Linked DNA regions of Pontibacter liquoris. The protein of the gene in region 2 interacts with the protein of the main gene of each other region in a pairwise test. Links are inferred from orthologs where the notes say so. Each region holds a gene or a part of one and is shown on either strand. Other genes may lie near its edges.

Region 1 (14,969 bases), 590 kb from region 2 along the record:
CAGGTGCCTTGATCTAAGTATAAAAAGCCTTTCCGGTTGCGGAAAGGCTTTTTTATTGGCTATACTTGCTGCGGCCACGTATGAAAAGCTACAAACCTGAAACCATGAAAAAGAATTTGCTTAAACCTGCTTTCCTGCTGCTTGCCCTTGCCACGGTTGCCTGCCAGCAGGGCACAGACGAAGATAAATCGATTGCCAGCACACACCCCAAACTGGAGAAACAACTGGCACGCGATTCGGTGGAAACGCCCATCTCTTCAGATGAAAACCCCGGTTTGTACGACCAGTACCGCATTACGCTGCAGGAATATGAAAACAGCGGCAGCTATGGCGTACAAGAACTCTACCATGGCCGGCTATCGGAGCTGAACGAAGCAGGTAGCGCTGATGCCCGGACCTACCGCTCGGCTCTGCGCGAAGGATTGAAAGAAGGTGTTAATTTTGCGGGCAAGTATACGGTGGTTTCGGTAGGCTGCGGCACTAGTTGTCAGACGCATTATGTCATAGACCGTGAAACCGGCATGGTGCTGGACAAAGTACAAAGCAGCATGGGCGCCCGCTTTAACGCCAACAGCCGCCTGCTAATCGTAAATCCGCCCGATTCGACTATAGATTACAGCCAGTGCCATGATTGCTCGCCACAAGCGTATGAGTTTGTGGATGGGAAGCTCAAAAAAGTTGAACCAGCACATTAACCCAGGTATGATCCGTTCCGGCCCGTTGCTCCGCCCCATCCTGCTGCGCTTTCTCCTGACAGGCCTCTGTGCCGGGCTGCTGGCCGGGTGCCGGGCGGCAGCTCCTGATCAAGCAGCCGGAAAAGCACCGGCGCAGCCGTTGCTTTTCTTTCAGAAACCGCCCTGCTATGGTACCTGCCCGGCTTATGAAGCCACCTTTTACGAAAACGGTAGCATCACCTACATCGGGTACCAGTATGCTCCCGCAGCCGATACGTTATACTTGCACTTGGCCGAGCCGGCCCTGCAGCAACTCCGGCAGGAAATTGATTCGCTTCATTATACGTCCCTGCAGCCTACTTACCTCTCGCGGGCAACAGACAGACCCGTCACTAACTTTACGTTTTACCTCGATGGCAAAGTAGCCAAACGCATCAAGCACCAGCAGGGCGGCCCGCCCGAGCTGCTGCAGTTTCAAAAAATGCTGGAAACCCTTTTGACCGAACTGATTGCAAAGAAAGAAAAGTAGCAGCTGCGGGAATTGCGCCAGCAAGTATAACACCAGCTACCGGCTCTCTAATGATGCGCAAAACAAATCGTGCAAACCGCCTGCTTTACAGCAAAAAACAACTTACATTGCTTGCGTAAGAGTTGGTTAAAATATATATTGTCAGTATAATATTAAACCCTTGAGCTAAATGGTCTTTGGCGGGGTTTCCCATTCTGTTGTTTCCCGGGCGCTTGCCAGGAGCTTGTTTCCTGAAAACAGCCTTGCGCATTGCCCCGACCAAGCGAAACAACAACGGGTTTCATTATTTTTTTATTTATGCATACTACTATGTGGCGATCTGTCATAACAGGCACAGGAAGTTATATACCCACCGAGGTAAAAACGAATCAGGAATTTACAGCTAACGATTTTTTCACCGAAAACAATGCGCCCATCGGCACTGCGCCGGAGGTGATCGTGGAGAAGTTTCAGAAAATTACTGGCATAGCCGAACGGCGTTATGTGGCGGAGCACCTGACCACCTCTGATATTGCCACCCTTGCTGCCGAAGAAGCCCTGAAAGACAGCGGCATCGATCCGGAAACCCTCGATCTTATTATCGTGGCCCATAACTTTGGCAATGTAGTGGCGGGCACTGTGCAGTCGGATGCCGTGCCTTCGCTGGCAAGCCGCGTGAAGCATAATCTCCGCATCCGGAATGCCGGTTGCGTGGCCTATGATATTCTTTTTGGCTGTCCGGGCTGGGTGCAGGGGGTGATTCAGGTAGATGCCTTTTTCAAAGCCGGCATCGCCAAAAAAGCGCTGGTGATTGGAGCCGAAACGCTCTCCCGCGTAATCGACCGGCACGACCGCGATAGTATGATCTTCAGTGACGGGGCCGGCGCATCGGTGCTGGAATACCGGGAAGTGCCTGAAACCGGCAGCGGCATCCTGGGTAGCAGCGCGCTTAGCCATAGTCTGGATGAGGCTTACTACATCAACATGGCTACCTCGTATGCACCTGAATGTACGCCTGGTGTGCGCTACATCAAAATGAAGGGCCGCAAAGTGTATGAATATGCGATAAAACTGGTGCCCGAGGCAATGAAGAACTGCCTGGATAAATGCGGCGTATCCATCGGGGACGTGAAAAAAGTATTCCTCCACCAGGCCAATGAGAAAATGGACGAGGGCATCATTCAGGCCTTGTACAAACTATACGGCATACGGGAACTGCCGGAAGCTATTATGCCCATGAGCATCCATTACCTGGGCAACAGCTCTGTGGCCACCGTGCCCACTTTGTATGACCTGGTTCGGAAAGGGAAAGACGATGAGCATGAGTTGCAGCCCGGTGATCTTGTACTCTTTGCCTCTGTTGGCGCCGGCATGAACATCAATGCAATCTGCTACCGAGTATAAACGCCTGTAGTAACGCTTCTTTTAAAATGCAAAAGTATGGCCGGTGCCGGTAAGCAGATTTCTGTTTTCCGGCACCGGCCATACTTGTGTTCTCCCTGTTTAAAGCTGGCGCCAAGCCATACTTCCCATCCGCAAACTGGCTGCTGCAGATCAGGTTTATACTTCTTCTTGCCCCTGCTGAATTTCTAACCGGCGTCCCGAAACCGGCCCTCAAACCCACATTTTTCAAAACCAACCTGTCAATCCGGGAGCGTAGAATCTTTTACCAGCTATCCTTCCGATTCTCATTTCATCAGTGGTATGGGTTTGGCGCTTTTCTACATACTGCACCCTGCTTACGCCTGGTAAAATTTATCTTTTCTGAACGCAAACCGGTTGCCATCGTACAAAACTACAGGGGCAATTAAATGCAATCCACCCTGAATAGCTATATTTAAAACGGCTAATAAAGAACGAAAATGAGCAAGTCATCTAAAAAAATACAATCCGAATTTGAAGAAAAGCTCCGCGAGAGCATGGCCACCTCTGCCAATGCACCCATCCCGCCGCAAACGGATGATGTTGCTGCCAGAGATGATATTGCTCCGAGGCCGGCGGAATATGACACGAACAGACAACCCCGCAGCAGAACCGAAGAATCCGACATCATCCCTGTTATTGAGGAGAATGTCCGCATCGACAAGCGGGTGGTGGAAACTGGCCGGGTGCACATCTCTAAAAATGTGCATGAAGAGCGGGTGACGGTTGACGTCCCTACCACACATGAGGAAATAGACGTGCAACGGATTGCGGTGAACAAGTATGTGGAGGCCCCTCCTGAAATCCGGTATGAAGGTGACACAACCATTATTCCGGTGATGCGCGAGGAGGCTGTGGTGGTAAAGCGCCTGGTTTTGGTGGAAGAACTGCATGTAACCAAACGCGTGGTACGCACCCATGAACCGGAGGAAGTAACGCTCCGCAAAGAAGAAATTCAGGTAAACCGCGAAGACAGAAACAGTGCTGACAGACCAAGATAATATTTTTTACAGGGAATAAGCCACGCTTCGTTCCCGAAGCAGGCCAGCTGAGCTGGCCTGAGATTGTGTAACATAAAACCCAACTACGATGGAAAAACAAACTGTAATAGGAATTTTTGATTATGGCGTAGACGCCCAGGTGGCTGCGCAGGAACTTATGCAACACGGTATCCCAAGCGACCACATTGACTTGACCGTGAACGGCTTACGCGACAGAAATGAGAACAGGATGGCCCCGCCCGCTGCAGCACCTGACAGGCCTGTAGAGAACGCCCGCGGAACAGAAAATTTCTTTGGTTCACTGTTCGATGACCGTGATGAATCCCAAAAGTATGCAGAAGTAGCGGAGCATGGATCCATACTGACAGTACATGCCGAAAGCAGGGAGCAGGCAAAAAAGGCTGCCGAACTGCTAGACAAGTGCGGCGCCATTGATGTAAACGACAGAGCCGAGAAATACCGCAGCATGCCCCAGGAAAAAAGAGGTAACTGGATAAACTCCAATAACGCTATTCCGATAGTAGAAGAAAAAATGAAGGTGGGCAAGCGCGAAGTAGAAACAGGCGGCGTGCATATCAGGAGCCGCATTGTGGAACGCCCGGTAGAAGAGCGCCTGCGCCTGCGCCAAGAGCACATCGATGTAGAACGCAGACCCGTAAATCGCCCGGCTAACGAGCGAGACCTCGAAAACTTTAAGGAAGGCGAAATTACCATGACCGAGCATGCCGAAGTGCCGGTAGTGAACAAAGAAGCCCGGGTAGTGGAAGAAGTGAGACTGAACAAAACGACAGAAGAACGCCAGGAGACCGTTCGGGGAACCGAACGTAAACAGGACGTCGAAATTGATAAGCTCCACGACAGAGACCGCTTAAACGATCCCCGCAGAGGCCCGGAGAACGTTTAACCTATTTGTTTGAGGTATAAAAAAGGACAGCTGCCTGTGTAGCTGTCCTTTTTTGTTACTGAAGCATTCGCTTCATACTTGTCCTATACTTGCTTACCTTGATCGTAGTTCACAAAGAGATCGCTACTTATTTAGCAAGTATGCGGATAGAATAAGCTTGAAGGCTAGCTGCATACAATCTATCTGAATAAAACATGCTGGAAAGGAATTACTTAAACCAATGCAGCTTACCACTATACTCCATTTAGCTGTACTAATGTATGAATTCCATTCCGCTGGAAGTACACAAGGCATACTTTATACCTGCCTACTATTTAGCATTTTACAAGCCGTTAAATAATTTATATGTTTAAGTATGTTCATCACATCCAGGAAGTTTCATCTTCCCCTTTCTGATCAGTACAGCACATCGAAATATATAGTATGATCTATATTTAAAATCCAGTAGCTTGCCTACAGGCCTACAGCCTTTGGGTTATAAACCCGCAAAGAAATAGCAGGAGGCCGGGTATTTTACACTTTAAATTCTTTTTAGTCGTTCCTTGTTAACCTTGCAATAAACAGGAAAATGTGCACAAAAAGTGTGGATAAATATACCCTCTCTGTACCGGTTTGGTCCTCCTAAATTGGGTAAAAAAATGTATCTTTGTGCAGGATGTAAGCTATATGTATAGCTGATCCCAGCGTAAAACGAGCAACATGATAGAGATAACATACTACGGACAGTCCTGCTTCTTATTTCAAATTGGGGAGCATCGTGTTCTATTTGATCCCTTTATTTCGCCGAACGAACTTGCTTCGGAAATAGACGTGGATAGCATCAAAGCCGACTACATCCTGCTTTCGCACGGGCACGGCGACCATGTGGCTGATGCCGAGCGCATCGCTAAAAACAACAATGCCACCCTAATCGCCAACTTTGAAGTAGCCAGCTGGTTTGAAAACAAAGGCGTGGAAAAAACGCATCCGCTTAACCCCGGAGGTAAAGTAACGCTCCCGTTCGGCACCGTTAAAATGGTGACAGCCATACATTCCAGCTCTATGCCGGATGGCTCCTACGGCGGTGTAGCCACCGGTTACGTGGTCGAAACGGAAACCCAGACCTTCTACTTTGCCGGCGATACGGCGCTAACCTATGACATGAAGCTCATACCTGAGCAGTTCGATCTGGATTTTGCACTGTTGCCGATCGGCGATAACTTTACTATGGACATTAACGATGCCATGATCGCTGCCGATTTTGTGCAGGTAGACCGGGTGATCGGCATGCACTACGACACGTTCCCTTACATCAAAATAGACAAAGACGAGGTGAAGGAAGTGGCGCAGATGGCAGCCAAGGAACTTATTTTGATGGAGATAGATCAAACTATAAACCTGTAAGTATACCATGGCTTATCTCTCACATAAACTAAAGAACCTGTTAACAGAAATTACAGGGTATTGGATTTATAAGAAGAGGTATTTGCCAATCGGAGCTGACTTATCTGTTGATATTTATACTAGATTAAAATTTTCACCTAGAACAATTTTTGATGTAGGTGCAAATGTAGGCCAGACCGTCATACACTTTGACAACATTTTTAAGGATGTTAAAATTTATTCCTTTGAACCGGTAAGCTCAACTTATAAACAGCTAGTTTGTAATTTAGACGGTAAAAAAAATATTGTTTTAGAAAACATAGCTCTGGGTGATTCCGACTCAACCGAAGAAATAAGTTTATTTGAAGGAGAACTCTCTGTTCTGAATTCGCTTAATCAAAATTCGATGAATAGAAACAGCGATGCCAGCAAAGAAACAATTAAGGTTTTAAAGCTTGATACTTACTGCTCTCTTAATAAAATAGATAGCATAGACCTTTTAAAAATTGATACCGAAGGGTACGAATTACAAGTTTTAAAAGGGGCTCAGTACTTTCTAGAGTCAGGTAAAATTAAGATGATTTTAGCTGAAGTTGGTTTTAATGTTAAGAATAGAAGAAATACCCAGTTTACTGAGTTAAATGAATACCTGGTAACTTATAATTTCAATTTTCATTCCATGTATGATGTCTCAAATCAGTTCATTAAAAATGGGGAGAATTTTGCTAATGCACTTTATGTTCATAATCAAATGTTTGATTAAGAACATTTGATTGCCATATTTTCGGCTTATAACCTATTAGAATAACATGGGAAAAATAATAGCGGTAGCCAACCAAAAAGGCGGCGTAGGAAAAACCACCACTGCCATAAACCTGGCGGCTAGTTTGGCGGCTTTAGAGTTTAAAACGCTCCTGGTTGACGCTGACCCGCAGGCAAATGCCACCTCCGGCCTGGGTTTTGACCCGGCCACCATTACCAGCAGCATTTACGAGTGCATGGTAGAGGATGTTAAGGCGGCAGACATCATCCTTAAATCGCCTTCCATCGAATACCTCGACCTTATTCCGTCACACATCGACTTGGTAGGTGCCGAAGTAGAGATGATCAACATGCCCAACCGCGAAGAAAAAATGCGGGTGGCACTTGCGCCCATGAAACAGCAGTATGATTACATCATCATCGACTGCTCCCCTTCCCTGGGTCTGATCACGGTAAACTCGTTGACCGCAGCCGATTCGGTGGTGATCCCGGTGCAGTGCGAGTATTTTGCCCTGGAAGGCCTGGGTAAGCTGCTCAACACCATCAAGATCATCCAGTCGCGCCTAAACCCGGAGCTGGCCATTGAGGGCATCCTGCTCACGATGTATGATGTGCGCCTGCGTCTGAGTAACCAGGTGGTGGAAGAAGTGAAAACGCATTTTCAGCAGATGGTGTTCGATACGATCATTCCGCGGAATGTGAAGCTGAGCGAATCGCCTAGTTTTGGGATCCCTGCCCTGCTGCATGATGCAGAAAGCAAAGGCGCTTTAAGCTACCTAAACCTGGCCCGCGAAATTGCAGAGAAAAACAGCGTAGAGCTGGCGAAATAATTTTAAAGAGTACATGTCGGATAACAAAAATTCTGCTGCTAAACGCAAAGGCGGCCTCGGCCGTGGCCTTAACTCTCTTCTGGAGGGAAACAAGTATACTGGCAAAATTGATTCTGAAACCTTAAACACTGTCAATACCATCGCTGATATAGCTATTGAGCAGATCCAGACCAACCCTTACCAGCCGCGCACGCATTTCGATCAGGCCGCGCTGGAAGAACTGGCGGAGTCTATCAAAATCCAGGGCATCATACAGCCCATTACGGTGCGCAGGCTCGATGAGAACAGCTACCAGCTGATCTCCGGGGAGCGCCGCTACCAGGCATCCAAAATTGCCGGCCTCACAGTTATTCCGGCCTATATCCGGAAAGCTGACGACCAGCAGATGCTGGAAATGGCGCTGATCGAGAACATCCAGCGCGAAAACCTGAACGCTATCGAAATAGCCCTCTCCTATCAGCGCCTGCTTACCGAGTGCAGCCTGAAACAGGAAGAGCTGGGCGACCGCGTCGGCAAAAAACGGACAACGGTGACCAACTACTTGCGTCTGCTCAAGCTGCCGCCTGATATCCAGATCGCTTTGAGAGACAACGTCATCACGATGGGACATGCGCGTGCGCTGATCAACATCGACACGGTTGAAAAGCAACTGGACGTATTTAAGGAAGTAGTGGCCCGCGAGCTGTCGGTTAGAAAGGTGGAAGAGCTGGTGCGTAACCTGCAGAATGCCAATAAAAAGCCGGACATGCAGCAGAAGCTTTCGTTTAACAAGTATGACGAGGAGTTAAAAGGCGTGGAAACAAAGCTTTCTTCGCAATTCGGCACCAAAATACTGGTGAAAGCCAACAACGACGGCAAAGGCGAGATCAAGATCCCGTTTGTGTCGGTGGAGGAGCTGAACCGGATACTGGAGATCCTAAACTACTAACGCTACATGAGGCTCAACATCGGTGCTGCGGCTTTTCTGTTAAGTATAACGTTATACCTTAGCGCTCCTGCTGCGCACGGGCAACGCATTACGGCTGGCCCCGACTCAGTAGTTGTTCCTGTAGCGGATACCCTGAATGCTAAAAAAGGCTTTTTCCTGAGCCGCTGGGATAAGCCGGCCAAAGCTGCCTTTTTCTCTGCGGTTATACCTGGAGGCGGCCAGATCTACAACAAAAGCTACTGGAAGCTGCCCATTGTGTATGGCACTGCCGCTGTGCTGGGTTATTACTGGATCGATAATAACAACAAGTACCAGGACTTCAGAGAGGCCGTTGTTCAGCGAGCTACTAAAACCGACAAGTATGTGGATAGTCCCATCTATGGCGTAAGTAACACCAGGGGCACACAGAACCTGCGCTATAGCCGCGACTTCTACCGCCGCAACCGCGACCTAACGATCCTTTTATCCATTGGCGCTTACGGCCTGCAGATCGCCGAAGCCTACGTGCATGCCCACATGAAGCAGTTTGATGTTGGCGATAACCTGAGCCTGCGCTTGCAACCCGATTTGATGCGGGTGCCGCACACCAACAGCTTTACCCCGGGCGTTACCCTTACCCTGTATACTACTACCAACACAAAATGAGAATTTTACTGATTGGTTATGGCAAGATGGGCAAAACCATCGAGCAAATGGCCCTAGCAAAAGGCCACCAGATTGCCGGCACCATAGATCATACTACCACCAACGAGCTGCAGCGCTATACGGCGGATAATGTGGATGTCGCCATAGAATTTACGCATCCCGACGCAGCCTTTGCCAATATCTCCTATTGCATTACCCACCAAATACCGGTTGTAGTCGGCTCTACGGGATGGCTGAACAAGTATGACGAAGCCGTAGCGCTTTGCGAAAAACAAAAAGGCGCTTTCTTTTATGCCTCCAATTACAGCGTAGGCGTTAATCTGTTTTTTCATTTCAACGAATACATTGCCAGCAAAATGCAGGCGTATCCGGCCTATCATGTGGCTGTAAAAGAGATACACCATTTGCAGAAGGTAGATAAACCCAGCGGCACAGGCATTACGGCGGCCGAAGGCATATTGGCCAGCTACAAGAATTTAAGCGGCTGGGTAGGTGATAATCCAACAGAAAAAGGTAAATTAAACATCACTTCGGAGCGTGCGCCGGATGTAGTGGGCACCCATGTGGTTACCTACAGCTCGGAGGTAGATACCATTGAACTGAGCCATGTAGCCCACAGCCGAGCCGGCTTTGCCGAGGGCGCGCTGATGGCTGCCGAGTGGCTGCAGGGGCGCCAGGGCGTTTACGGCATGAAGGACATGCTGAATCTATAATCCTAGTATAAGCAGATGAAAGTTAAATTTCTGGGTAACAAGCCTGAAACAAAAACGCCGAAAAAGAAGAAAAGCTTTGCCCGCGAATGGGGCGATGCCATTCTTTTTGCCGTTATCGCGGCCAGCCTGATCCGCTGGGCTACGTTCGAGGCCTATACGATCCCTACTCCTTCCATGGAAAAATCGCTGCTGGTAGGCGACTTTCTGTTTGTGAGCAAGCTGCATTATGGCCCCCGCACCCCTATCACGCCGCTGCAGATCCCGCTCACGCACCAAACCATCTGGGGTACCAACATTCCGGCTTACTCCGATGCCATCCAGCTGAAGCCGCACCGCTTACCAGGCTTTTCGGAGGTAAAACGCTTCGATGTAGTAGTATTTAACTACCCGCCAGAAGAACAGCACCCTGCCGACCTGCGCACCAACTATATCAAACGCGCCATCGGCCTGCCAGGCGATTCGCTGCAGATTAAGGACATGCAGGTATACATCAACGGCAAAGCGATCGAAAACCCAGCCAAGATGCAGTATAAGTATCTGCTGATACCGACCACCCAGCTGGGGCAAAAGTTCTTCCAGGACCGCAACATCAACCTGAACGATATTCAACCTTATGAAGGCGGCTATGTGGTAGATGCCACGCCGGAGCTTGCCAGCCAGATGAGCCAGCTCGACATCATTAAAGAGGTGATCTTACTCAAGCAATTGCCAGGCAAAGCTGATCCGGCGGTTTTCCCGCAAATGCCTAGCAAGTATGAGTGGAATGCCGACAACTATGGCCCCATTTATATACCAAAGGAAGGCGTTACGGTTGCTATCACACCAGCTTCGCTGCCTTTTTACCAGAAGGTGATACTAGACTACGAGCACAACGACAATGCGAAAGTGGAAAATGGCAAGCTGTACATCGACGGCAAGGAAACTAATAAGTATACGTTTAAGCAGAACTACTACTTTATGATGGGCGACAATCGCCACAACTCCGAGGACTCGCGCTTCTGGGGCTATGTGCCCGAAGACCATGTGGTTGGTAAAGCCGTGATGATCTGGATGTCGGTGAACCCGGAAGGTGACTTCCTGCACAAGATCCGCTGGAACAGGCTGTTCCATATCATCGACTAAGCACACAAGTATAACAACAAAAAGCCAGGCGGAGAAGCCTGGCTTTTTTGTTGTTATAGGTGAATGAATTAAATCTGTATATATTTAATAGTTGTAGAAAGAATCAAACTGCTGCACTCAGCACATAAAGCTGATAAACGTCATCGTGACGGATATACTATAGTTAGACTAAATCTTAACCATAAACAATAGTGATGCTGAAACTTTACCCTTTTAAGACGTATTTTATCGTTCTATTATCATTTTCTTTTCTTGTAATAAGTTGTACTGACAGACAAGCTTCCCTGACACAAGAAGAGTTAAAAGACTTATCATATTATGCTGTCGGTATGAATCTATCAAACAGCTTTGATTACTATCCTTTAATTGAGGCCAGAATTCCACAGAGCCATAATCCAGAACTTCACCAGGATATACTTGAAATCGCTATGGTGCTAGATACACTAGCAATGAAGTATATAGAACAAACCGGAGGGATAGCTGAAAATGGCACTTTTATGAACCCAGGAGAAAGTGGTGAGAAAGGGATACTAATTTATAAAGAGTTGAAAACAGAAGCCAGATTAACCGATTTGCTCAATAAAGCTAAGGCAAAGGCAGGTTCTTCTGATAAGGACCTAATGCGAGTTACGGAATATATAGTCAGGAATAAATTCTTAAATGAGAAACCTTACTTTGATCGGCAAAAACTAACCCAAAGACCGTTGTCAATTTTGAGCCTTGAACTTGGACTTATAGCTAATAAGTTGTGTGCTGAACTCCTGAACAGTCTCCCTGAACGAACAGAAAAGAAATAGTCTAACAAGGTGCATAATTTAGGATTCGGCTACGCCTCACCCACATTATAGCACGAATACGTTAAACCTCATTTTAAAACACCTACATTCACAATCCAAATGAAAAAAATACTGGTCTTATTATGTCTTAGCTTTTTCACGATAGCCGCTTTTGGGCAAAAAGCTAAGAAAGCAGAAAAAAGCAAGCCTTTTATACTTGGCGAAATTCACGAGCTTCATTCAAAAGTATTAGGCGAGAAGCGGATCTTAAACATCTACCTGCCAGAAGGGTATAACCCGGCAGACAGCGTAAAATACCCGGTGATCTATTTATTGGACGGCTCAGCTAACGAAGATTTTATTCACATAGTCGGGCTGGTGCAATACAACAGTTTTGAATGGATCAACATCGTACCTAAATCTATTGTAGTTGGCATTGCCACAGTGGATAGAAGAAGAGACTTTACTTATCCAACTACGATCGAAGCAGACCGGAAACAGTATCCGACCACCGGGCATTCGGATGCTTTTATTTCCTTTATAGGAACAGAGCTACAGCCCTTTATAGAGAAAAAGTTTAAAACGACATCTTCTAAAACCCTGATCGGGCAGTCGCTGGGCGGGCTGTTGGCCACGGAGATCCTGTTTCAAAATCCTACTCTTTTCAATAAGTATATTATCGTAAGCCCGAGTTTATGGTGGGATAATGGCTCGCTATTAAACAAGAACCCCGAGATACTGAATGCATCCTTTAAGCAATTAACGGATATTTACATCAGTGTCGGCAAGGAAGGGCTTACAACAACGGCTATCCCAAGGGTGATGGAAGTAGATGCAAACGTATTGGCAGACAAAATTCAGGCTACAAAGAGTAAAACCGTGCGGGTGCTATTTGACTACTTGCCGCAGGAAGATCATGCTACCATCATGCACCAGGCCGTCTCCAATGCTTTCAGACAATTTAAAGCTTTAAAAGAATAATCCCCTGCCCGTATGGTTGTTAGTGAGTTGAGGCATAGCTTTCTAATATTTATGGCCTGAACAAACGGGAACCCTCGGCTTAACAGTTTTACAAAAAGAGCACTCTTGCGGTTTTAATTGAACCACAGGAGTGCTCTTTTTGCTATCTAGAATTCTCAGTTAACTATCTTCTAGGCTTTTTACGGAAGGAAAATAAAAGACCGGCTATACTTCCACACTGGTTAATAGCCTTACTCTTTTACCAGTTGATGGGTTTTTCGCCGTGCGCCTCTAAGTACTTGTTGGCTTTGCTGAAGTGGTGCGTTCCGAAAAAACCCCGGTCGGCGGCAAACGGCGAGGGATGGGCAGCCCGCAGTACCAGGTGCCTGCTTTCATCTATAAAAGCCCCTTTTTTCTGGGCATAAGCGCCCCACAACATAAACACGACGTGTTCTTTCAAGTCGTTTACCTTTTTCACAACGGCGTCAGTAAACTCCTCCCACCCTTTTTTCTGGTGCGAGCCTGCATCGCCTGCCCGCACGGTCAGGGTAGCGTTCAGCAACAGCACGCCCTGCTCGGCCCAACGCTCCAGGTTGCCGGTTGCCGGCATGTCCTTGCCCAAGTCATTTTTTATCTCCTTAAAGATATTGAGCAATGAGGGCGGAATGCGTACATCGTCACTCACGGAAAAAGCAAGGCCGTTCGCTTGTTTAGGGCCATGGTAAGGGTCCTGCCCCAGGATCACAACCTTCACCTTATCGAACGGACACAGCAGAAAAGCATTGAAAACATGATTGCCTGCCGGATAAACTTTTTGAGAAGTGTATTCGTCTTTAACAAAGGACACAAGCTGATGGAAATACGGCTTTTCAAATTCATCTTGTAGCACTTTTTGCCAGCTTTCTTCTATCTTTACATTCATGAGTTAGTATGGGAAATTGGGTTGCAAATACAGGAAGCCCCAGCTCCCGTTGCCAGGTTATGCTGCGTACGGTTTCCTCAGTATACATAAAACTCTGAAACATGGATACAAAAACAACAGAAGGTGTAAAAGTGACGGTTACCACCAACTACCTGCCGGATTATTCCAGTCCGGTGCAGCAGCACTTTGTTTTTGCCTATAAGATAAAGATAGAGAATAACAGCGAATTTACCGTGAAGCTCCTGCGCCGGCACTGGTATATCCACGATTCGACCGGCGTGGTGCGCGAAGTGGAAGGCGAAGGCGTTGTGGGGCAGCAGCCTACATTGGAGCCCGGGGAGTCGCATGAATACGTCTCGGGATGCAACCTGAAGACCGGAATGGGTAAAATGCGCGGCACGTACCTGATGGAACGCCTGGTAGACGGCAAACAGTTCAATGCCACCATTCCGGAGTTTACCCTGGTTGTGCCGTACAAGCTCAACTAAAGATTTGCAGTTTTATACTTTAAATGCAGCAGTAAAGCTACTTGGGGTTTATAAGTATAATTAACAGGATTTGAAGGCATTCAATGGTGCAAGCGTCTGCTTGACCCAGGCTGTTTACGATATTTGTTTTCAGGTAGAATTCAACTGTAGGTATAGGCACAAGCGGACGTTTGCGCCAGAAAGGGCCAATTGAGCCGATTGAATTTTGTCTGAAAAGCTAAGCAACTACGGTAACAGCAACAAACGATCCAGCCATACTTCGCGGTATCTATCATTTTTGTCATACATCCCTCCTACTAGCCAGTGTATTTCCTGACCATAGCTGCTGATTACGTGCGTTATCGCCTGCGGGCTTTTAAGCTGCATGGCGTCCACTCCCCTTTTATTTTCGGGCTTTATAATCATGTACTTCGCCATGATGGGCATTTCGGGGCTTATGACCGCGTAGAAAAGCTTCGCCAGGAGTTGCTGCACGACACCCGCAACCTACAGGTAACTGATTTCGGAGCCGGTCCGAAGCGGGGGCAAAAGCACCTACGTAAGGTAAGCCACATCGCCCGCACCTCTGCCAAGCCCGCCAAGTATGGCCAGTTGCTGTTCCGCCTGGTAAACCATTTCCAGCCGCACATTATTTTTGACCTGGGCACTTCCCTGGGCATTACGACTGCCTACCTGGCCGAAGCCCGAAAGCAGGCACAGGTATATACGTTTGAAGGGTGCCCCGCAATTGGTGGCGTGGCAACGGAGAACTTCCGGAACCTTGGATTGCAGCATATACGCCTGATAGAAGGCAACCTGAACGATACGCTGCCACAACAACTGCAGCAATTAAGCCAGCTGGATTTTGTGTTCTTTGATGGCAACCACCGTTACGAGCCGACCATGCGCTATTTTAACGCCTGCCTGGGCAAGCGCCACGAAAACAGCGTTTTTGTGGTAGATGATATTTACT
Region 2 (14,945 bases):
CGTCCTGCAGGCCGGTTTCGTCCTGCACATGCTTGTAGTCCTCCAGCGGGTAGTAGTTCCAGTCGAGCAGGTGGCCGCCGCCGGCCGTATCCTTGAAGGCCTGCTGGTAGTCTTTGGGGAAGGGCAGCGGGTTGCCTGCCTCATCGGCAAAGCGGGTGTAGGGAAGCACAAAATGCTCGCCGTAACCGATCTGGCCGTAGCCGGGCCGGCCCCCCGTGCTTTCGCTCTGGGTATAGGCGGCCCCGGTGGTGAGGGTGAGGTGTCTGGCCGGGCGCAGGGTATTGTCAAAGCGCAGGTTGAGGCGGTTGTAGCGGGCATCCAGCTGGTCGATGTTGCGGTCATAGCCGCCCGAGAGGTGCCAGGCCAGCACCTCGGAGCCGCTCTGCAGGTCAAGGGCGTACTGCTGCTTCAGGGCGGGCTGGTAGATATACTTTTTATAGTCTTCGCGCACATCGGCGCTGCGCAGGGCGTTGAGCCGGGCGGCCACCTCGCCGGCCGGCAGGGTGCCGTTCTGCTGCTGGAAGAGCAGCTCTACCACGGGGGAGAGCACGGGCTGGCCATAGCCGCCCGACAGGCCCTCAAAGTAGCCCTGCTCAAAGAGAAACTGCTCCACGTCGATATAGTCCGTGGCCCGCATCGGCTGCAGGTACGAAAGGTCGGGCCGGGCACTGCGGGTCACGTTCAGGTGGAGGGTGGCGGCCAGGGGCTGGTGGAAACGCCCTTTTTTGGTGGTGATCACGATCACGCCGTTGCCCGCCCTGGCTCCCCAGATGGAGGCGGCGGCCGCGTCCTTGAGGATGGTGATGCTCGCCACATCATTGGGGTTAAGGTTGGCGATGTCGCCCTCGTAGGGGAAGTTGTCCACGACGATCAGGGGCGCCTGTGAGCCGTTGATTGTGGAGAGGCCGCGCACCATGAGCTGTTGCTGAATGCCCGAGCGGTCCACCGTCACGCCCCCGGCCACCGCTTCCAGGCGGCTCAGGATGTCGGTGCCTACCTGCCGGTTGAGGGTCGCCTCGTCGAGCTGGGTAAAGGAGCCCGTGGCCCGCTCGCGCGGCAGGCGCTGGTAGCCGGTGGAGACCACCACTTCCTGCAGGGCCTGGGCGTTTTCCTGCAGGGCGATCTCCAGCGGCCCGGCGGTGGCGGGCAGCGGGAGGCGGCGGGGCACATAGCCCAGGAAAGAGACCAGCAGCGTATCGCCCGCCGCGGCGGCCGGCAGGTGAAAGCGCCCTTCGGCGTTGGTGAGCACGGCCCCGGGCCTGCTTGTCAGCCGGACGGTGGCCCCGGGCAGGGGAAGCAGGTCGCGGGCGGCGACCACCCGGCCCTCCACAGCGTGTTGCGCCCGGGCAGGAGCCAGGAAGCCCAGCAGGCACAGCATCAGTACTATTTTTTTCATCGGTGTATGGGGTTTAAAAGGTGAAAGTTGTACAGGTAAAAGCGATGCGGGAAAGCGTATCCCGGGAGCAGAAAGGAGCGGGGGGAGGGCAAAGCCGGCGGCCGCTGCACAAACCCAAACCTTAAACAAACAAAGGGTGAGGCGCGCCGGCACCGGTGCTGCAGTGCCGGGCCATCCCCCTGCCTCCTTTCTGTGAGAAGCACCCGGCCTAGGGGGCCGGGGTAGGCGGCTGGTCGCGCAGCACCAGCAGTGGGATCGTCCGTTCCGCCTCCACCAGGTCCAGGTGATAGCGGCGCAGCTCCCTGCGCAGGGCCGGCAGGTCATCCAGGGCAGCAGTCAGGTCCAGGTCGATGTTGCCGGCATAGCCGGTCTCGTCCAGCACGGGCAGGTGGATGCCCGGCTCGCTGAGCAGCTGCTTGACCAGGTAGGAGACCGGGGCATTGCGCAGGCGCTTGGAGCCGGGCTTGAAAAGGGTGCTCTCCCGCGGGCCACCCCGGGAGGCGAGCTTTTTGGGGCTGCCCGTCAGCTGCAGCACCAGGCACTTGGCAGGGTGCGCCTCGATGGCCCCGTGGTAGCCCGAGTAGCGGTTCAGGTCTTCGAGCATGCGCTCGTAGAGGTGGCCGGCTTCAGCCGGCGGGGCGATCAGGTCGTAGCTGTAGAGGTGCTGGCGGTTCCAGGCATCGGGGCTGTCTGCGGATTTATCGGGCAGCAGCGGAGCCAGGTCCCGCACCTGCAGCAGCAGACGGCTGCGGGTATAACCGGGCAGGGCATGCAGGGCCACGGTCTCGTAGAAAAAGAGCAGGGGCTGGTTGGTGATGGCCCTTCCGACGATGGTGTCGCCGCTGCGGCGGAAGTGGGAGCCGCTGGGCAGGCCGTCGATCTTGCCCTTAAGCAGGATGGAATAGTGCACCAGGTTGCCCGTGGGCAGGTACTTGCCGGCAAAGAGCGGTTGCTGCAGGTCGAGGTCTACTTTCATCCGGTCGGGCATGGTGCCCTCCTGCAGGGCGCGGCGGATGTTGGCGGCCGTGACCTGCTCGGAGGTGGTGATGGCCTGCAGGGTGCCGTCAGGGCCAATCCAGACATAGTGGGGCACCAGCCGGTAAGGAAACAGCGCGTCCAGGGCGGTGGAACCGACCGCCGAGGGCAGCCGGTAGGGATCGCCGTCGGGGCTTTTCCACTTAGTGAAGAAGGCCTGCACCTTGGCGGCCTCGTCGCGCGTGACCAGCAGCACCTGCAGGCTGTCGCCAAACTCTTGCTGGAGGGCTTCGAGCCGGGGCAGGGCAGCTTTGCAGGCCCCGCACCAGGTCGCCCAGAAGTCCAGCAGCAGCAGCTTGCCTTTAAAGTCGGAGATACGCGCCGAGGAGGTGGGGTATGCGACCAGGGGAGAAAGCAGTACGTCGGGAACGGGCTGCCCGATCGCCAGCCCCTCGGCCGGGGCCTGCGCCCGGGCAACGGAAAGAAACCAGCCCGGCAGCAGCTGCAGCAGCAGGGCCAGGAGCAGGAAGTAGAGAAACAGGGGAATTTTGGTAAGCCAGTTGGTTCGTGTCATAAGGTATAGGTTAAAGGTGAATTCCTGAAAGTGAGAAAGCGGTGCCGGGCCATGCGCCCGGAATCAGCCCGGATCGCTTGGAGTCTGCGGCCACGATGGTGGACAGGCTTACCCCAGGTCCTTGCCTGCGCCAGGCGTTGGCCGGTTCCCGGCAGGGGGTGCGTGCTCGCGCTGGTGGTTAACCAGGGCAAGCTGCTGTTCGAGCTCCTCGAACAGGGCTGTCAGCCGGTCGAGGCGGCGCAGGTGCTGTTGCCGTAGGCTGGCGCGCAGGGCAGGCAGCAGCCAGTCCCAAAGGGCCTGCTGCGCCGCTTGCAGGGTAGGAGCGGTGGAGAGCGTCGCCAGCACCTGTTCTATCGGCGGGGAGAGCGTGCCGTCCGCTGCGAAGGTGAGCTTTTCCCGGGGCAGGCAGGGGTTATAGCGGCCCCGCCGCAGGAGGGATGCTTCCTGCCAAAGCCAGGAGGCCAGTAGCTGGAAGCAGGTCCGCCTGCTGCCAACGGGCGTGCCGGCCAGGAACTGGGGACGTGCGCGGGAGTCTACCCGTTCTCGCTTGAGCGGGCCGGAAGGGGCGGCAGGCAACTTACGCATGGTGCGGCCCTCCTTCCTGCGTTGTATTTGGTTCGGCCGGCAGCGCGTGCAGGTCATACACAGCCGAAATAACTTCTTCCAGGTTTTCATAGAAGGCGATGAGTTTGTTAGTATAGTCAGGATCTAAGGTGGTCAGCCCGCCGGTGAGGGCCAGCATGAACCAGTGCCAGAGCCGCCGCTGGGCTTCATCTTCCGGGTAGCGGCGGCAGAACTGGCCGAACACGTCGGTAGGCGTTTCAGGTGGAGCAGGTGTAGGAGTATCAGGCATAGTTTGTTTTTTAAGGTATTAGGGTAAGACAATAGAGTTCCTGGCCGCTACTTTTCTTCAAAGAGCGACGACAGGGGAGAAAGGGTGAAAACGGGGCCGCCGGAAGGGTGTGCCTTGTGTTTTGGCGGCTGAAAGGGAGGAGGGGAACCCTTACTCGGGCGGGGAGATGAGCAGCACCCAGTTATGGGACACAGTTTCCCCTAAGGAGGCTAACGCTGTGGCGAGCGGGGTTGAAGCCGGTGCCGGGGCAGGCAGTTGGTATATGGCGGCGACCAGCTGCTCCAGGTGGGCGCAGAAGGTGGCCGTGCGGTCTGCCGCTTCCGGGGCCTCCGCCCGGATACTGGCCAGAAGGCGGGGCTGCAGGCAGCGCCAGAGCTGGTCCCGGGCTTCTTCCAGGGTAAAAGCCTGCCGGAAGTTGTGCAGGGCCTGTTCGGGAGTAAGGGGGGTTGGAGGGAAAGGTAAGGTATCGTTTGTTCTCATCAGTAGTGGATTTAGCAGTGTTTTCTTTATTGTATTTGTGACAGCCTATTGCACGTGCTGTCCTTTCTAAACCTTCTGTTTTAATCCTGATTCCTACAGAAAAGGCTTTTACGCGTGCATCACCTGAATATTAGCTGTTCTTTATGTATATTGGCAGCAGCATACGAGTTGGAGTATGTTCCATTGTAGTACAAAAAACATATATTATTGACTTGTATGAAATGTGGTAAGCTTGTATAAAACAATAGGTATATTGTGAAATACAATAAGTAGCATTTGGATTAATTGAACAATTTTCGTATATTATTTCTATGGAAACAGCAGCCAGAAAACGACCGATTCACTTGGGCGACCATGTCCGCAGAATGCGTACTGCCTTAGGCGTGAAGCAGGCTACCTTAGCCAATGAACTAGGTACCACGCAGCAGAATATCTCCCGCATTGAGCAGGAGGAGGAAGTGGATGATGCAACATTGGAGAAGATTGCGAAAGTGTTAGGAGTGACCTCTGAAGCAATTAGGAATTTTACTGAAGAAGGGGCAGTATTTCATATTCAGAATATGCATGATAATGCATCAGCTGGCGCTGGAGTAGGAAATTGTAACCAACATACATTTAACTTTAATGCTGTTGAAAAAATAGTTGAGCTATATGAAGCTTTACTGAAAAGCGAGCGGGAGAAAATTGAGATGTTGGAGCGTATGCTTAAAAATCAGTAGCCGGTTAATCCGTAAAGAGATTTGTACAGTATTATCGCTCGAAACGCAAAGTAACTCCTTCCTCTGAGGTATGGGGACCTTCTTAGACTTATAGGATGTTACCGTAGGTGAACTTGGAAGTGTTATTCAGGAAGGCACCTTTATTATGTTGGCACCTTTCCTAAATAACAGGTAAAATCATCGGTGGCATTGAGGATATAGAATAACTGAACGCTACTTCTCCAAAGCCGCCAATATTGTTCTGAAACTCTCCAGCCCCGCTTCCAAGTTCTCTATAATATCTTCAGCCAGTACATCCGGATCAGGTAGGTTATCAAGGTCTGCTAGTGATTTATCTTTTAGCCAGGTGATATCCAAGCTGGTTTTGTCGCGGGAAATTATTTCCTCGTAGCTGAACTTGCGCCAGCGACCTTCTGGGTTAATTTCAGGGTGGTAGGTCTCTTTGCGCTTGTGGCGGTTCTCAGGGTTATAGAGTGTAATGAAATCGTGCAGGTCTTCCAGCTTTAGCGGGTTCTTCTTTAAGGTATGGTGCACGTTGGTGCGGTAGTCGTATACCCAGATTTCCTTCGTCCACGGGACTTTGCTGCTGGGCTTGTTATCGAAGAACACTACGTTGGCTTTTACGCCCTGTGCATAGAATATACCTGTCGGCAGGCGCAGGATCGTGTGGATATCGGTTGTTTCGAGTAGCTTCTTGCGAACCGATTCACCGGCTCCACCTTCAAACAGCACGTTGTCTGGCAATACCACCGCGGCTATACCTGTGGTTTTGAGTATGCTGCGAATGTGCTGCAGGAAGTTAAGCTGTTTGTTGCTGGTGGTAGCCCAGAAATCCTGACGGTTGTAGGTCAGGTCTTCTTTCTCCTGTTCGCCATCAGCATTGGTAAAGGTCTGGCTGCTCTTCTTGCCAAAAGGCGGGTTGGCCAGCACATAGTCGTAACGCACACCAGCGTCTGCAATCAGCGCATCGGCAGGGGAGATGAAGTTGTCGCTGTCAATGTCGCCGATGTTGTGCAGGAACAGGTTCATCAGCGCCAGGCGGCGGGTGCTAGCCACGATCTCGTTACCGAAGAACGTGTTATACTTCAGGAACTGCCGTTGCTCCCGATCCAGCTGATGGTGCTCCACCAGGTAATCGTAAGCTGCCAGGAAGAAACCACCTGTACCGCAAGCCGGATCAGCAATGGTCTTCATCGGCTGCGGGTTCACGCACTCCACCATGGCTTTGATCAGGGCGCGCGGGGTGAAGTACTGGCCGGCACCGCTCTTGGTGTCTTCGGCGTTCTTCTCCAGCAAGCCTTCGTAAATATCGCCTTTGTCTTTCACGCCCATCATCAGCCACTGCTCGTTGTTGATCATGGCGATAATCTTGGAGAGCTTGGCCGGGTCCTGAATTTTGTTCTGGCTCTTGGTGAAGATCTGGCCCAGTATACCTTTCTCTTTGCCGAGTTCGCGCAGCATGATGGTGTAGTGCGCCTCCAGTTCAGCACCTTTCAGATCAACCAGGCTTTCCCAGTTGTATTCGACAGGTATAGGCAACTGGCGGTTGTGAGGTGGCTTGGTATACTCGTCTGCCATCTTCAGGAATAGCAGGTAGGTAAGCTGTTCTAAATAGTCGCCGTAGCCCACACCGTCGTCGCGGAGGGTGTTACAGAAAGACCATACTTTAGAAACGATGGCGGAAGTCATAATTTACTTAGAGTTTTATATTGTGATTCTTTAATTCGAAAATATTCAAGTTGCTATTAGTGTTAACCAATAAATAGTGGACTTAAGAATATACTTAAAAGCATAGTACTTAATTCAATTTATCCATTCCGCAGGTATTAAACCTTCATCTAATCTACTCCATCTGTATTTCGTTGCATCTACATAACTAGGAAAGTCCTTAAAGAATGCATGCTCAAGTATAATCACTTGCAGGCCGAGATTTACTTTAACTTCTTTAAATATAAATTCAAAATACTTCCTTAGCCGGTCATTATCATTCTCTTCACCAATCTCAAGTTCTTCACTATCCTCGTCACTGTTATAGTAAGGCCTACTTAACTGATCAAAGACTAATACACTTGGCACTGGTGCATTATGCTCAGAAAAATATCTATGTAGAGCAGAAAGAACTGCTACATGAAGGCTTAAATAATTTTCATCAGACCCAATTTCTCTCATAGGAACATTCCTTTCCGCAGTTTCCACACTTACTGAAAGATCATTGGGATTGAAATCTAGATCATTTCCTCTGTATCGTTCATCAAAAGGAAGCTCCGAAAGAATATCACTAGCAATTCTAGATATGTGTTTCCTTACTTTAAATAACTCTTCAGTAAGTGAATCATGTCCTAACTCTGATTCTAATTCATCAATTTCCTTCGATAGAAGTATTAAAGCAATCTTATCTACTCTACTATTATGTTCACCAACCATAAAGTCCAAGTAGAAGCTAATTCTTCCAATAACAGTGGCTTGCTTTTGCTGTTCTGAAAGAAGGCGTGTACCATCTGTGCCAACCTCAGAGGTTAAGCCTCTAATAAGAATTTTAAGATTACGCTTTTCCTCACGCAACTCTTGGATCTTCCTATTCTTTTCATTTATATAAGTGTCAATTTTTGGAACTTCACTTTCCAGATTAGAAAGCTCATTAGAAATTTGGGATAGGGAATGTTTAACATCTTCAACTATTTCAAAATCATCAGCAATAACTGAATCACATAAAGGGCATACATGCCCATTCTGAGGCTGTTCAATAATTTTTACAACTTCCAATCGTCTTCTTAACTCACCTTGTCCTTCAGAATATGAGTAAGCTAAATCCTTATACTTGGTAAGCTCTCTAATCTGGTGGTTAAGAGCTTCAATTTCATTATTTAAATTTTTTTCTTTTTCAAGATATTCAAAGATAAGTTCACTATCTGGTATTTCAACAGTAACATTAAAGCCAGATGATCTGATTTCTGATAATGTACGTACAATCTTATCTATATCACCTAAACCATCATCAGTTGCCAATCCAACTTGTCTTGCTTCATCTATTAGTGATTTAGCTAAAGCGAAGTCTTCCTTCAGGACCTTATTACGTTTTTCAAGTGCTAATTCTACATATTTTAATTCTTGCCTTTTAGCTTTTAATTCAGATTTTTTCCGAACAATTTCTTGATTTATTACTCCTAAGAAATATGGCAATGCATCAGTAATCCCAACACGTTTTCTAGCATCATCCATTCCTCTAAAAAGGTTGACTTTACTAATAATGCTATGATCATCTTGTAATAAAAAGGGCATACAGTGCCTAAAAGAAACCCTTTTTGAGTCAATTTTCTTAGTGTTTATTTCATCGTTTTTTATATCTTCAATTCCAAGTTGTGCCTCAAACTTTAAAATACTGGAATCGACATTCATGTTTGGAGTGAATTCAGATGCCGACTCAGGAATTCTAACATCAGAACCTGATAAATAATAAATGTCACCAGACTGCTTTGCATTATTTTTGGGCATCCTTCTGCATACAAGAACTTGCATGTTCTCTTTTTGCCAAAGAATTCCAACCCAGGAAGTATTGTCCCTGACCATAGCTGGAATGCTGCATTTTGAACTTCCAGCACAATAATCAATAATATCTACTATTGAAGATTTTCCTGAATGTGATCTACCAGTAATAATATTTACAGCATTTAAATCAAATTCAAGCTCTTTCTTTAAATCTCCTGTTTTACTGAATAAGATTATTTTTCTAATGTTCCACCGGTTCATAAAATCCCTGATTAAAAAGTTATACCAAGTGCAAAAAATACAGCTTCTGGAGAATCTAAATTTCCAATCCAACTTCCAAATCTCTGTGCTATGGTTGTGTAATTTTGAATACCTAGTTGCTTAGCTTTAGAATCACTTATTTCTCCATTTGGGAGAAATTTACCATCCTCAGTAATTGTAATTAATTGATTGTTTAATCCGAAACGAATAGCAGACTTTGTAATCGCTGTAGTGTTGGTAATTCTATCACCAATACCTATTCGGATTATCGGATTTGCAACAATCCAATTTAGAAAAGTTGTTTTCTTATTCGTTTGAACCATCGTTGACATTATATCTTGAGATAACAAAATGGGGACAGGTAAAAACATAAGAGGAAAATCTATGCCCTTCTCTTTAGCTTCATGGTGCCCCTTCAAAAAGTAGTGAAGAACAACAGCGCAAAATATAGGGTTAGTTGCTGCGAATATATCATCTAAAGTCTTTTTCATGCTGCTAACTAATAGAATCATAACTAGGGTGCCAACCAACCTCACCCTTATCTGCCAACTCTTGGTAACTTCCACGGACCAAGTATGCACTATTCCATCTTTCTACTATCGGTGGAATGGATGTTGGGGCTTTCTTATGAGACCAATCAAGGAGTTCTAAACCTTTTTCGCATTTTTTGTCATTTGAAAGATCCTCGCAATCTTCCTTCATAACATCAAATTCATCTTTCCACTCTTGAATAAGGCTTCTGTCAAAGGCTGCAAGCTTGGGTGCTAAACTAATGTTGTTCAATAGCCATGCACTTCGTTGTTTCATTGCCTTCCACCTAGCTTTAGTGGCTCGAACAACCCTTGCTTTTCCGCCACTAACAAGTGTAATCTGTTTTTCCATTAAACTGCCAGAATACATATTTAAATCATCTGGTTCCTTTTCACCATAATCATCAGAAAGAAAGTCATCCTTGCATTCTTGAACTATTTCAACTATTTTATCTTTCACTTCGGTGCAGGAAATCCTTTCTTCTGATTTATCATATAGTGACCTAACAACACGTAATCCCCACCATTCAAGAATTTTTTCTGATACTAAACTCCTATATTTTTGTGGAAGTAGCAGTAGATTTAATTCAACCTCACTTTTAATATTAGTAATGTTTACTGCTTGTGAGAGGACCATGACTTTTCCAATAAGCAGGTGCCTTTGGTTACTTTCTAAGGTGAGAAATGCCTGACAACCTTTGTACTTCACTTCATGAGGTAACTTCTTTCGATTATTCTTTCTAGCAAACTCTCTTTCTTCTAGTACTCTCTTTGCTTCAGTTTCCAAAGCATCTGCTAATTCCTCAAGAGAATCAACCGGACAAAGGCTATTCTCAACTAATTTCAGTTTATCATTCTCTCCAACAGTCGCTGAGGTAACATACATCAGCCTTGTAATTTCACTATCTTTTGAGTATTTGCACCAAATGTCTATTGTTTTCCAAAGACCATCATTTTTTACAGTTAATGGTGGAGGGGACCCAAGACTATGTTTTAATTGTAATAGAGATTTATTATTTTGATCTGCTAACTCAATATCATCTTGAGTCTCAATGCTTACATAAGAATTATCTGGAGCCTGCAATAGTTGAAGGAGTGCGAAATAACCTTGATATAAATATCCTAGTAAACTTGAGCTTGCAGAATGCTTATTTGGATTAGACATATATTAAGAATTATTTTTTACAATTTCCCCTCAAACGCCTTCTTTAAAATACTCTGCCGCAAGGTCTCTGCCTGCTGTATACCTTTTGTTATCGTCTCTTCTACTTTATCGCAAACACTCAAGCGGCTTTCTATTTCTTGAACAAGATGGTGTTGTTCTACAAGTGGTATAAGTTGAATTGGGATGCTTTTTACACGCTCTTTATTTAGGGCTTTTTGATTGTTTCCAGAGCCAACTCGTCTATTGTCTTCATACTTCCATACTAAGAAGTAGTAAAGCAATTTAGATAGATATTTATCCTGATCTACTCTAATAGCAGCTGTGTTTTGGTTGTGAGTTGCCTCAACTTTAAGTATAGCTGCTTGACCTCTCGTTTTTCCTTCACCAATCATAGCAATTATCACTGTGCCTGGTGGGTGGAGCTTACATGAAGATTTAGTTAATCCTTCTTCAGTAATTTTTTGTTTTGTTTCGTTGATGTTGCAGAATGCGACCTCGCCACTACTTACCCAGTTGATGTTTCCATTCCAGTAACTATCTATCTTTCTACTAGGTGTAGAGCCAACAAAAACCTCGAAAATTTCACCTATAGATGAATTTGACCACCCCTCAGGCAACTCACCATCTTTAACCACAGAATTAGTAAATCTCCCCTCAAAAGCCCACTTCAAAACAGCTTGGCGGTATACCTTGAGTTGCTTCAGGGCAATTTCTAATTGCTCTTTGCCTTTTTCTAATTCGCTAAACAATTCTTCTATTCTAGCAACTATCTCCTGCTGTTCGGAAAGGGGAGGTATGAAAATTTCTAATTGTTTAAGATTAGCTGCTTTTATACCTTTTACAGTAGTTCCAGTTGCTTTTGAGTTTAATGCCTTCTGGAATTGAGGACTCATCAGGTTGTAGTGCAAGAAGGAGCTATTCAAGAAATCATAGGCTTGAAAAGTTATCATTCTTTGAGCCAAGGCAATTCGGGCTGAAGTATTTAGTCTTGCAACATTCCCTAATGGCGCTTCAGTGGTAAAAAGTACATCTCCTTCATTTGGTATACCTCTTGTCATCCAACTTTCATAAGCTTCTTCAGCTATAAATTCGCGGGGCTCTTCGTTGATATAGCCCATTTTTACATTTTTAGCTGTGATTAGTGGAATGCCGGAAATTGTTTTCTTCGGTGTTCTACCTCTGTAGTCAATAAATTTTGCTGCATCTCCTAACTTCTTCACTTCCCAATGTGCAGGAAGTATACTTTTATCAATCATGCTACGCTGCTAACTCCTCGTTTAATTCATTCATAATTTCGTCTGTTTTCTCTTCAAACAGATTCCACATTTTACCCAAACCGCCGTGTGCGTTAAAAGGACTTAGGTCAAAGTCATCGCGCTCAATCCGGAAGCTGTTGGCTACATAATCCTTGATCATGCGGAGCCACTGCATTTGCTCTTCGCTGAACTTCAAAGCGCCTGCCTGCTTCCGGAACACCCAATCCTGAAAATTGCGGTCCACGGTTTTATCGTAAGCCGTCAGCTTCTCGTCCAGACCGCTAACCCACCGTATCAGCGCCACTAAGGCCATCATTTCGTTTTTAGGCTTGCCTTCTACTTTCTCCAGATGTTCGTAAGCCCGCCAGATGTTGAGCGGGGCCATGGCAGGTTTGTCGGCTTTCAGCACCTCCACCAGTTCCTTCATCATTTTGTAAGTGAGCTCGCGCCGCTGGTAAGGCTGTCCGTAAAAAAGCTGCAAAGCTACGATTTCGGTTTTATGTGCTTCTATCCAGCTTCTGAAATCGCTTACCAGATTTTCTGCCTCTGCCTTGTTGTCCTTCACCCAGCCGATGTTCACCAGTTCGTCCGGATTGATGTGGTCGATGATCTGGTCATACTTCCGGCGGATATCTACCACAAAATCGCGTAGCTCGTAGTCATTGAAAACAGCTACCGCTTGCTCCACCAGTTGCTGGTGCTGCTCCTGTATTTTAGTTTCAATGGTGTCGGGTGCAGCACCCGGGTTCTGGGCTTTTACTTCCTGTGTTATACCTGCTATCGTATCCGGGTCGTGCGCGTGCAGCAACTGCTTCACCACCTGGTTCAAGGTATAGCCATTGGCTTTTTCGGCAAAAGCCATTTTCTCTTTTTCGTTTATCTGCTTGTCGAGCCTGATCAGGCGGTTGGCCAGTGTGGTCAGCATGGCCTCGTCGGTATTACCCATGGCTATACTTTCCAGCACCTGCTTCAGCGAGAGCCCTGGCTTCTTCTCCAGCGGTCGGCTATCGGTCTTGCGGCTTTTCTCCACGCCAATGGCATCGATGATCACAAAATGGTCTTTGGTAAATTTAGCCGATGGCGTACCCGACGCCCGCAGGTCCTCCAGGCTCAGGGTGCGCGTGCCACGGCCTTTCATCTGCTCGTAATAGCTGCGGCTCTTCACGTCGCGCATAAAAAGCAACACCTCCAACGGTTTGATGTCGGTGCCGGTCGCAATCATGTCCACGGTCACGGCCACACGCGGGTAGTAGCTGTTGCGGAACTGTGTAAGCGTGCCTTTCGGGTCTTCGGTGCGGTAGGTGATCTTTTTGCAGAACTTGTTCTCCTCGGCAAATTCCTCGCGCACAATGTTGATGATGTCGTCAGCATGGCTGTCGCTCTTGGCGAAGATCAGCATTTTAGGCACCTCAAAATTGCCATCCTTGTCGTAGCGGTCCGGGAACATGGCCGGCAGGTTTTCCTTCACCGCTTTGGTGATCAGCCGGATCTGGTTCACGTTCACCACCTTGTCGTCGAGCTGCTTGTTGTTATACTCTACCTCTTCGTCCAGCTGGTTCCAGAACTCTTTTCTGGTAATTTATTCGCGTGAGCTGACATACTCACCCAATTCTATTTTCGCGCCCTGCTGCGTTACCTTGGTCACGATCTCAAACACATTGTAAGGCACCAGCACGCCATCCTCCACGGCTTTCTGGTAGCCATAGTCGCAGACAAGGTTTTGGTTGAAGTAACCAAAGGTGCGGTTATCCGGTGTGGCCGTCAGACCGATCTGGAAAGCGTCGAAATAATCGAGCACCTGCTTCCAGAGGTTGTAAATGCTGCGGTGGCATTCGTCAATCACCACGAAGTCGAAAAATTCCATCGGAATTTTCTCATTGTAAACCACGGGCAGTGGCTCTTTGGGCTGCCACTTGTTGCCTTCATTAGGGTTCTCCTCTTCGTCCTTCTCGTCGAGCGGTGTACCCTTTAGAATAGAGTAAAGGCGTTGGATGGTGCTGATGTATACCTGACTGTCGTCCGGTACAAAGGAGCTGCTGAGCCGGGTGAGTCCGTAGAGCTCCGGGAAAAGCCGGTTATCGTCCTGCGGTAGAAATTTTCGAAATTCCTGTTCTGCCTGTTCTCCTAAGTTTTTGGTATCGACCAGAAACAGTACACGTTTGGCTTTAGCAAACTTGAGCAGACGGTAAATAAAGGTGATGGCCGTGAAGGTCTTGCCTGAACCCGTTGCCATCTGGATAAGCGCCTTTGGCCGGTTCTCCCGGAAAGACTGCTCCAGATTTGTAATCGCCTCTACCTGACAATCACGAAGGCCATCAGTTGCCAGCTCAGTTATGTCAGCAAAGCGTGCCCGTAAGGTCTTCTCTTCTTTTACCCATTTCTGAAAAGTCTCTGGTCTGTGGAAAGTGAAAACGGAGCGGGAGCGGGGCTTGGGGTCGCGGTAATCGGTGAAGCGGGTCACTAAGCCTGTGCTCTCATACACAAAGGGCAGCGGACCATTGTTGATGTGCTTGAGCTTAGCTTTGGCGTAATCCGAAGACTGCTCTTCATGTATTGTTAGTTTTACGCCATCTTCCTCACGTTTCGCCTCAATAATGCCCACAGGCTTTTTGTCCACAAACAACACATAATCGGCAGGACCCACATCCGTCTGCCATTCTCGGATAGCTACCCCCAAGGCGGCGCTCAGGTTAAATGTTTTCTTATCCTGAATTACCCAACCAGATGCTGTTAATAGCTCATCAATGTGGTCGCGGGCAATCTGTTCGGGCGTTTGGTTCATAGCGGGAGCGGCAATCAAAAGAACACGACTATATTCATTCCCTTAAATATAAGCTCTTTTCTTGAATTATTAACAAACGAAAAGGCAGATGTTCAAATCCGAAAAAAAAACACTTTCCGTACGACTATTACTTTCGACCGGAGGCTTGTGCCCTAGGGGTAGGGGGAGGCACAGCAAAAGTTAAAGCTGTACTTACAGATTTATTAAGTGGTGAAGGGACACTTGTAATCGTTTTGCGACTATAGGAAGGTTGCGGCAGTAGCCCTGCTGTACTTCCTTCTAAGCACATGAATACCTGCTGATTATATATTCTAGTGGCATGAGGTAGTACCTTTATATGCATGAGCACTTTCAAAATGCTCCTGTCCACCTGCTTTAGCTACAAGCGTGCGAGATTCACCAACCAACTTATTCTTGCCCTGTAAAAGAATTGTCCCGCCTTTTATAATGTCCGCCTGCAGCCCACTC

Evidence for each region.
Region 1: the proteins of LWL52_RS04600 (region 2) and ung interact in binary tests that used the Escherichia coli proteins (3 or more experiments, as listed by UniProt). The link is inferred for Pontibacter liquoris from one-to-one orthologs.

The regions. Positions count from the first base shown.
Region 1 is NZ_JALEBG010000001.1:1,718,932-1,733,900, reverse strand. The notes cover bases 11,699-14,671. They hold ung (uracil-DNA glycosylase), read right to left. Parts: upstream 13,530-14,671; coding sequence 12,867-13,529; downstream 11,699-12,866. Other genes in these bases: LWL52_RS07055 (O-methyltransferase), read left to right, coding at 14,351-14,671; apaG (Co2+/Mg2+ efflux facilitator ApaG/CorD), read left to right, coding at 13,631-14,017; LWL52_RS07070 (alpha/beta hydrolase), read left to right, coding at 11,768-12,628. In the rest of the region: LWL52_RS07135 (hypothetical protein), read left to right, coding at 105-695; LWL52_RS07130 (DUF6438 domain-containing protein), read left to right, coding at 679-1,203; LWL52_RS07125 (3-oxoacyl-ACP synthase III family protein), read left to right, coding at 1,513-2,586; LWL52_RS07120 (YsnF/AvaK domain-containing protein), read left to right, coding at 3,045-3,605; LWL52_RS07115 (YsnF/AvaK domain-containing protein), read left to right, coding at 3,694-4,509; LWL52_RS07110 (metal-dependent hydrolase), read left to right, coding at 5,212-5,892; LWL52_RS07105 (FkbM family methyltransferase), read left to right, coding at 5,900-6,634; LWL52_RS07100 (ParA family protein), read left to right, coding at 6,681-7,463; LWL52_RS07095 (ParB/RepB/Spo0J family partition protein), read left to right, coding at 7,477-8,391; LWL52_RS07090 (DUF5683 domain-containing protein), read left to right, coding at 8,524-9,036; dapB (4-hydroxy-tetrahydrodipicolinate reductase), read left to right, coding at 9,033-9,749; lepB (signal peptidase I), read left to right, coding at 9,765-10,871; LWL52_RS07075 (hypothetical protein), read left to right, coding at 11,063-11,668; more of LWL52_RS07055, read left to right, coding at 14,672-14,969. UniProt on the Escherichia coli protein: Excises uracil residues from the DNA which can arise as a result of misincorporation of dUMP residues by DNA polymerase or due to deamination of cytosine.
Region 2 is NZ_JALEBG010000001.1:1,127,493-1,142,437, forward strand. The notes cover bases 4,449-7,397. They hold LWL52_RS04600 (class I SAM-dependent DNA methyltransferase), read right to left. Parts: upstream 6,687-7,397; coding sequence 5,211-6,686; downstream 4,449-5,210. Other genes in these bases: LWL52_RS04595 (helix-turn-helix domain-containing protein), read left to right, coding at 4,590-4,997; LWL52_RS04605 (DUF3732 domain-containing protein), read right to left, coding at 6,801-7,397. Also shown: LWL52_RS04570 (SusC/RagA family TonB-linked outer membrane protein), read right to left, coding at 1-1,396; LWL52_RS04575 (TlpA family protein disulfide reductase), read right to left, coding at 1,605-2,945; LWL52_RS04580 (hypothetical protein), read right to left, coding at 3,054-3,530; LWL52_RS04585 (hypothetical protein), read right to left, coding at 3,523-3,798; LWL52_RS04590 (hypothetical protein), read right to left, coding at 3,949-4,278; more of LWL52_RS04605, read right to left, coding at 7,398-8,744; LWL52_RS04610 (three component ABC system middle component), read right to left, coding at 8,756-9,235; LWL52_RS04615 (ABC-three component system protein), read right to left, coding at 9,240-10,439; LWL52_RS04620 (restriction endonuclease subunit S), read right to left, coding at 10,457-11,695; LWL52_RS20630 (type I restriction-modification enzyme R subunit C-terminal domain-containing protein), read right to left, coding at 11,697-13,202; LWL52_RS04630 (DEAD/DEAH box helicase family protein), read right to left, coding at 13,275-14,477. UniProt on the Escherichia coli protein: The subtype gamma methyltransferase (M) subunit of a type I restriction enzyme. The M and S subunits together form a methyltransferase (MTase) that methylates A-2 on the top and A-3 on the bottom strand of the sequence 5'-AACN(6)GTGC-3'.